Regions from separate parts of the Cupriavidus sp. SHE genome, predicted to be linked through region 2. Evidence: riboswitches for the same ligand, from Rfam matches in the RefSeq annotation. Region 2 holds a riboswitch; the other holds the start of a gene.
What was found. A riboswitch is a leader RNA that binds a small molecule or an ion and turns the genes downstream of it on or off. The one in region 2 is predicted to bind glycine.

Region 1 (3,603 bases), on a different contig from region 2:
CGCCCCGCGTTCCGGCTGTCGTTCGTGGGCGCCGATCCGGCGCAGATCGAAGAAGGCGTGGCGCGGCTTGCCCGGGCCGCGGCGCGTGCCGGGGTATCCGTCGTCAATCCGGACTAAGCCAGGCGCTCAGACATCCAGCGTGCCGACGAAGCCGAACTCGACCGGCGTCTTCGCATAGAACAGGCGGATGTCTTCGTGACGCAGGCGCTCCAGCAGCGCCTCCACCTCTTCGACGGTGGCGACCACCGTCACCTCTTCCGGCCGATCGGCTAGTTCAATGAAGTGCCAGGAATGGAAGCGATGGTCGTGCCCGATTCCCTCTGCCGCCACCGTGTGCGTGGCGCCGCGAATCTGCATCTCCCGCATCACCTGCATCAGCCAGTGCGATAGCTGCTTGCCGTGATGTCGCCGACCTTCCTGCGTGTAGAAGGTGAGTTGATAGCCCTGCATGACATCTCCCTGCGGGTCTGGATTGGCCAGAAGCTGGAGCCCCCCACGTGGCAATTTCATCGTATGCCAGGGGGCAGCAATGGTCCAAGACCAGCCGCCGGGCCGAGAGCGCCCGATACCCCCTGGGAAACCCGGTGTTGAGAATGGCTCTCATTCTGAGTTAGGATGCCGCCATCGCCCCTTGCGGGGCTTATTGCCGGAGAAGTTCATGCAGAAGATTGCCGCTTTCCTCGTTGCCGGAGTGTTCTCGACCGCCGCTTTCGCCGGCGCCAACTGCGCCAAGCACCCGAAATCCGAATGGATGCCGGAAGCCGATGCCAAGGCCAAGATCCAGGAACAGGGCTACAACATCAAGAAGTTCAAGGTGGACGGCAATTGCTACGAGATCTACGGCACGACCAAGGATGGCAAGAAGGCCGAGATCTACTTCGACACCAAGACGCTTGAAATCGTCAAATCGGAAATCGGCAGCTAAGCATGTCGGCGCCCGCGGACCGGACGAACGCCCCCGACACGATTCGCGTCTGGGACGTGGTCGTGCGCTTCACGCACTGGAGCGTGGCGGCCATCGTCTGCTTTGACCTCGTCCAGGACTCCGGAGACAAGGTGCACCGAACCCTCGGCTACATCGCCGCCGGGCTGGTGCTGCTCCGGATCTCGTGGGGCTTCATCGGCAGCCAGCCTGCGCGTTTCCGCACGTGGCTGCCACGTCCGTCCGCCGTGCTGGCTTATGGCAAGGCACTGGTCGCCGGCCGCGCGCCGCGGCACGTCAGCCATACGCCGCTGGGCGCCGTCGCCATGCTGACCATGTGGGCGCTGATCCTGGCGCTGGCCGTCACCGGCTGGATCTCGCGTCTCGATGCGTTCTGGGGCGAGGATTTGCCAGTCGACATCCATCGCTGGCTGGCGAACGCGCTGCTGGCGCTGGTGATCCTTCATGTGGCCGCAGCCATCGCCATGAGCATCAAGGGCCGCGAGAACCTCGTCGCTGCCATGATCACGGGCCGCAAGCCACGTGATCCGCGCCGCTAGCGAATTTCTATGGCATAGTTGCCATCGCTTTACCCCGCGTGTATCGGGAGAGTCTGTGCCAGCCGCCCGGCCGACACGGCGCCGAAGGAGCAACCGCCCCGGAAACTCTCAGGCAAAAGGACCGGTACCCGCCATTGAACTCTGAAGAACCCCGGCTTGCACGTCAGCCGGCGGTACCGAAGGAGCAAGCGGCACGCGTATTGTTCGTGTGCCGCGAATCTCTCAGGTCAAGGACAGAGGGGGCGTCCGCAACCGCGCATGGTGCGCGGCGGACTGCCATCCCACGACGTCCTGAAAGACCTTCGACATGAAATCCATCGCAGTGATCGGCGGCGGCATCACCGGCGCCACGACGGCTTACGCCCTGGCCAAACGCGGGTTCTCCGTCACCCTGTTCGAACGGCACCGCTATGCGGCCATGGAAACCTCGTTCGCCAACGGCGGACAACTCTCCGCCTCCAACGCGGAAGTCTGGACGCACTGGTCCACGCTGGCCAAGGGCCTGAAGTGGATGCTGCGCAACGACGCGCCGCTGCTCGTCAACCCGCGCCCGACCTGGCACAAGCTGAGCTGGTTCGCCGAGTTCATCGCATCGATCCCGCATTACCGCCGCAACACGGTGGAGACCACGCGGCTTGCCATTGCCGCGCGCCAGCACCTGTTTGCGTGGGCGGAGGCGGAGGGCATCGACTTCGACCTCAAGCGGCGCGGCATCCTGCATATCTATCGGGACAAGGCGGGCTTCGATCACGCAGGGCAAGTCTCGAAGCTGCTCGCCGAAGGCGGACTCGAACGGCGCGCGGTGACCCCGGACGAGATGCGAAGCATCGAGCCAACGCTGGCAGGCCAGTACTACGGCGGCTACTACACCGAAAGCGACTCTACCGGCGACATCCACAAGTTCACCACCGGTATCGCTGCGGCGGCGCGCAGACTGGGCGTCCAGATGCTGTACAACCAGGACGTGAGCGCCGTATCGACCAGCGGCCGGCGAGTGACGATCGTCTCGGCTGACGATGGCCAGACGACATCGCGCGAATTCGATGCAGTGGTCGTCTGCGCCGGCGTTGCCAGCCGCGATTTCGCGCGCCAACTCGGAGACCGCGTGAACATCTACCCGGTCAAGGGCTATTCGATCACGGTCAACCTCAACGACGCCGAAAGCCAGGCCTCGGCGCCCACGGTCAGCCTGCTCGACGACGAAACCAAGCTTGTCACCAGCCGTCTGGGCGTGGACCGATTCCGCATAGCCGGCACCGCCGAGTTCAACGGCGTCGACCGCGACATCCGCGCTGACCGCATCCGTCCGCTGATCGACTGGGTCCATGCTTGCTTCCCCGGCGTCAGCACCCGCAGCGTGGTGCCCTGGGCGGGGTTGCGGCCGATGATGCCGAACATGATGCCGCGCGTCGGCCGGGGCCATGCAGCAAACGTGTTCTACAACACCGGGCATGGGCATTTGGGCTGGACGCTGTCCGCCGTGACAGCCGAGATGGTGGGGGATGTCGTGCGCCACGCCGCTACGGAGCAGCAAGGGCGCGTGGGCGTTGGCGGATTGGTGGTGGGCAACGGCTGAGGGAAGCCTTTCTTTCCGGGCGGAGAACGAAAAAAGCCCCGCTTGCGCGGGGCTTTTCGAATCTGGTGCCCAGAAGAGGACTCGGTCACCCATGCGCGACCCCGGGTTGCGCTTGCAAGCGCAACCTTTTCTCGTCCTCGCGAAAGGCCCTCAAGGGCCTTTCTTTCCGGGCGGAAAACGAAAAAAGCCCCGCTTGCGCGGGGCTTTTCGAATCTGGTGCCCAGAAGAGGACTCGAACCTCCACAGTGTTGCCACCGCTAGGACCTGAACCTAGTGCGTCTACCAATTCCGCCATCTGGGCGATGCGAGCCGCGAATTCTACAGAAGCCTGTGGAATTTGCAAGCCCCTGTGTGAATTCTCGCGAATTCATTCCGGGTCAGTTGCCGCGCAGTTCCAGGTAGAGCCCGCCATCGACCACGTAGCGGTTCCGGCCCGCCCGCTTGGCGCGGTACATGGCGCTGTCGGCGCGATGCAGCAGCGGCTCGAGGCGCGGCGCGTCGGGCACGGCGCAGACCGCGCCGACGCTGATCGTCACGAACGGCTG
Region 2 (3,603 bases):
CACGCCGGGTTCTCGAAGATGTTGCGCAGGATGACGCCCGGCGTGAGCGTGTTGTAATAGCCTTGGCCAATGAAGCTCTTGAGCACGCGGTTCTTGCCCGCCAGCGCGCGCAGGCGGCCGAGCGCGGCCTCCTCGGTCAGCGGTGCGGTGAATTCGCCCAGCGACATGCCGTCACGGCGACGGATCGCGGCGGGCACCACGGCGTCGATCAGCGCGGCGCGGCTCTCGAAACCGAGCACCTTGAGCATGTGTTGCTGTTCGGCGGAATCGGGGCCGATATGACGGGCGGCGAAGGCGTCGCGCGCCTCCAGTTCGGCCAGCGTGGGCCGGGCACCTTGGGCGGCAGCGTTCATGGGGAGCGGGGCGTTCATGGCAAGGAATCTCGTGGGGGCGCGGCGGCAGGTGGTCAGCCTGGCCGCCGCGTTTGCGGCATCGAATCAGTCGGGGTGTCGGGGCTCAGGCGCCGACGCTGGCCTTGTAAGCGTCGGCACTCATCAGGCCGTTCACGTCGTCGCTGTTGGCCGGCTTCAGCTTGAACAGCCAGGCGTCGAACGCATTGGCGTTGACCGATTCCGGCGAGGCCGAGGCGGCTTCGTTCACGGCGATCACTTCGCCAGCCACCGGGGCGTAGATGTCGGAGGCGGCCTTTACCGATTCCACCACGGCAAGCGCGTCGCCGGCGCCGACCGACTTGCCCACTTCGGGCAGTTCCAGGAAGACGATGTCGCCGAGCGCGTCCTGCGCGTGATCGGTGATGCCGATCGTCAGCGTGCCGTCGGATTCGACGCGCACCCATTCGTGCGACTCGGTGTACTTCAGGTCAGCGGGGAAATTCATTGAGGTTCTCCGGAATGCAGTGTGTTTCTTGTTTCAGGCATCCCCCTGGCTGGCCCGCCGGGGGGATGTAAGGGCGACCGTTGGTGTGAAGCCGGGCGATGCCTCAGCTCACGAGTGCCTTGCCATTGCGCACAAACGGCAGTTTAACCACAGTCGCGGTCAGTCTGCGGTCGCGAATCTCCACCTGCACCTCGGTGCCGGGGGCAATGTCGCGGGGAAGGCGGGCAAAGGCGATCGACTGCGACAGCGACGGGCTGAATGTGCCGCTGGTGATTTCGCCGTCGCCGGCCGGTGTGATGACCTTCTGGTGCGCGCGCAGCACGCCACCCTTGTCTCGCAGGATCAGGCCGGCGAAGGTCTTTTGCTGGCCGCTGGCCAGCAGTGCCGACTTGCCGATGAAGTCGCGTTCGCTTTGCAGGTCGACGGTCCACGACAGTCCCGCATCGAGCGGCGAGGTGTGGATATCCATGTCCTGGCCGTACAGGTTCATGCCGGCTTCCAGCCGCAGCGTGTCACGCGCGCCGAGTCCGGCGGGACGCACGCCCGAGGCGGACAGCTTTTCCCAGATGCCCGCGACGTTCTCCGCCGGCACAACGAGTTCGAAGCCGTCTTCGCCGGTGTAGCCGGTACGGGCCACCATCAGTTCACCCATCTCGGCGTCGTGCACCACCACCGCGTTGAACGGCTTGAGCGTGTCGGCGGGCTGGGTCGACGGGAATGCGTCGTACACCTTCTGGCGCGCGTTCGGACCCTGCACTGCAACAATCGCCAGCTTGCTCACGCCGGCCGGGGCCAGGTCGCCACGGCGCGGGGTGATCGTCACGCCGCTGCCGGTGGCCGTGTTGCGGGACTGGATCCATTCGATGTCGCCGACGGCCGTGCTGGCGTTGACCACCAGGCGGAACCGGTCCTCGGCAAAGAAGTAGACGATCAGGTCGTCGATGACGCCGCCTTTCTCGTCGAGCATGCACGAATAGAGCGCCTTGCCCGGCGTTTGCAGCTTGTCGATGTTGTTGGCCAGCAGGCCGCGCAGGAAGGCGCGCGTGTGGGTGCCGCTCAGGTCCACCACGCACATGTGGGAGACGTCGAACATGCCGGCGTCAGCGCGTACCGCGTTGTGTTCCTCGATCTGGGAGCCGTAGTTGACCGGCATGTCCCAACCGCCGAAGTCGACCATGCGGGCGCCGAGGGCGCGGTGGATGGCGTTGAGGGGCGTGGCCTGGAGCGTCATGGATATCCTTGGGGGCGCTCGGTTCGAAAACCGTGGTTCGAAAACGAAAAAAGGGTCATCCGCCGCAGCGTCCGGTCGCGCCAATGCGCTACCAGTCCGCTGCCGCGAATGACCCCTCTGTCCTCGATACCTGAGAGATTACGAAGCGTGGTGCTTCGTGCGCCCCTTCGGTGGACATGCTCACCATTGCCTTGCAATAGCGGATGTCGCTCTCCAGAGTGCGGCATGCATTGTGTGCATGTTGCATGCCGATCCAGCCAGTCCATGGTGCCTGAGAGTTTTCGGGTGATACCCCTTCGGCGGCGCAATCGCTGCGCGCTCTCCCGGCCGGATGCGCGTGAATGTACGGGACCGGTCTGCCTTTGTCAAACCTCGTGCGGCAGGCCCGGCCCCGTGCGTGGTCGCCCGTTGCGGGCGGCCCTCGCCAACCTGTCAGTGGCCGTCATCGCGCCCGGTAACAGGCCTTTGATGAGCGGCCCTGGGACAACCCTTAGTGACCCTTGGTCGTGACGTTACCGATCACGCCACCCACGGCGGCGCCGCCGAGCGTGCCCAGCGCGCTGCCTTCGGTCAGTACGGCGCCACCCACGGCACCGACGCCCGCGCCGATCGCCGTGTTGCGCTGCTTCGGCGTCATGTCGGCACAGCCGCCAAAGGCAGCAAGCGTGACACCAATCAGTGTGAGCTTCGAAATCGTGCGGAACGTAGTCATATGGCCTCCAGTGCTTTGTTGTCGACATGCGGTACTGCCACGCGCGCCAGCCATGCGGCACGCTGTGATAAGTGAGAGGCCGATGCCGTGCCCGGGTGCCCGCGGCTTACGATTGTTACGGGCTCGAAACGCTTGCCGTAGGACGGTCTCCGACACACGTGCAGGGTGCGACCAGACACGAGGCGCGTGACACGAGGCGCGTGTTAACATCGCCAGCTTTGGCGCACCGGCTCCGGTGTGCTTCATCCGCGCCTTTTCGGCCGATCCTGGCCAATCCTCATCAAAGATCACATGTCCCACGGGCTCAATTCCGCGCAATCCGAAGCCGTTCGCTATCTCGACGGGCCATGCCTCGTCCTGGCGGGTGCCGGATCGGGCAAGACGCGCGTGATCACGCAGAAGATCGCGCACCTGATCGAGGACAAGGGGTTCGAGCCGCGCCACATCGCCGCCGTCACGTTCACCAACAAGGCGGCCAAGGAGATGCAGGAGCGCATCGGCAAGCTGATGGAGGGCAAGACCACGCGCGAGGGCAAGCGGATTCCGCTCAAGCAACTCACGGTCTGCACGTTCCATTCGCTCGGCGTGCAGATCCTGCGCATGGAAGCCGAGCACCTTGGCCTGAAGCCGCAGTTCTCGATCATGGATTCCGATGACTGCTTCGGTCTGGTGCAGGAGCAGCTTGGCACCACGGACAAGAAGCTGATCCGCAGCGTGCAGGGCACGATCTCGCTGTGGAAAAACGGCATGATCGATCCGGAGACGGCACTCGCGCAGGCGAGCGATGCCGACGAGCACCAGGCCGCGATGGTGTATCGCAATT

Region 1: linked by a shared signal. The riboswitch ahead of RN01_RS30900 (D-amino acid dehydrogenase) and the one ahead of gcvT (glycine cleavage system aminomethyltransferase GcvT) in region 2 are both predicted to bind glycine.

The regions. Positions count from the first base shown of each region.
Region 1 is NZ_JWMB01000087.1:14,389-17,991, forward strand. It holds gene RN01_RS30880 (PLP-dependent aminotransferase family protein) at 1-117, shown strand, start outside; gene RN01_RS30885 (DUF190 domain-containing protein) at 127-450, opposite strand; gene RN01_RS30890 (PepSY domain-containing protein) at 659-925, shown strand; gene RN01_RS30895 (cytochrome b/b6 domain-containing protein) at 928-1,482, shown strand; glycine riboswitch at 1,517-1,616, shown strand; gene RN01_RS30900 (D-amino acid dehydrogenase) at 1,790-3,058, shown strand; tRNA gene RN01_RS30905 (tRNA-Leu) at 3,273-3,359, opposite strand; gene RN01_RS30910 (diguanylate cyclase domain-containing protein) at 3,436-3,603, opposite strand, start outside.
Region 2 is NZ_JWMB01000008.1:109,707-113,309, forward strand. It holds gene gcvP (aminomethyl-transferring glycine dehydrogenase) at 1-371, opposite strand, end outside; gene gcvH (glycine cleavage system protein GcvH) at 457-837, opposite strand; gene gcvT (glycine cleavage system aminomethyltransferase GcvT) at 941-2,068, opposite strand; glycine riboswitch at 2,176-2,295, opposite strand; glycine riboswitch at 2,317-2,404, opposite strand; gene RN01_RS03915 (glycine zipper 2TM domain-containing protein) at 2,559-2,780, opposite strand; gene RN01_RS03920 (UvrD-helicase domain-containing protein) at 3,072-3,603, shown strand, end outside.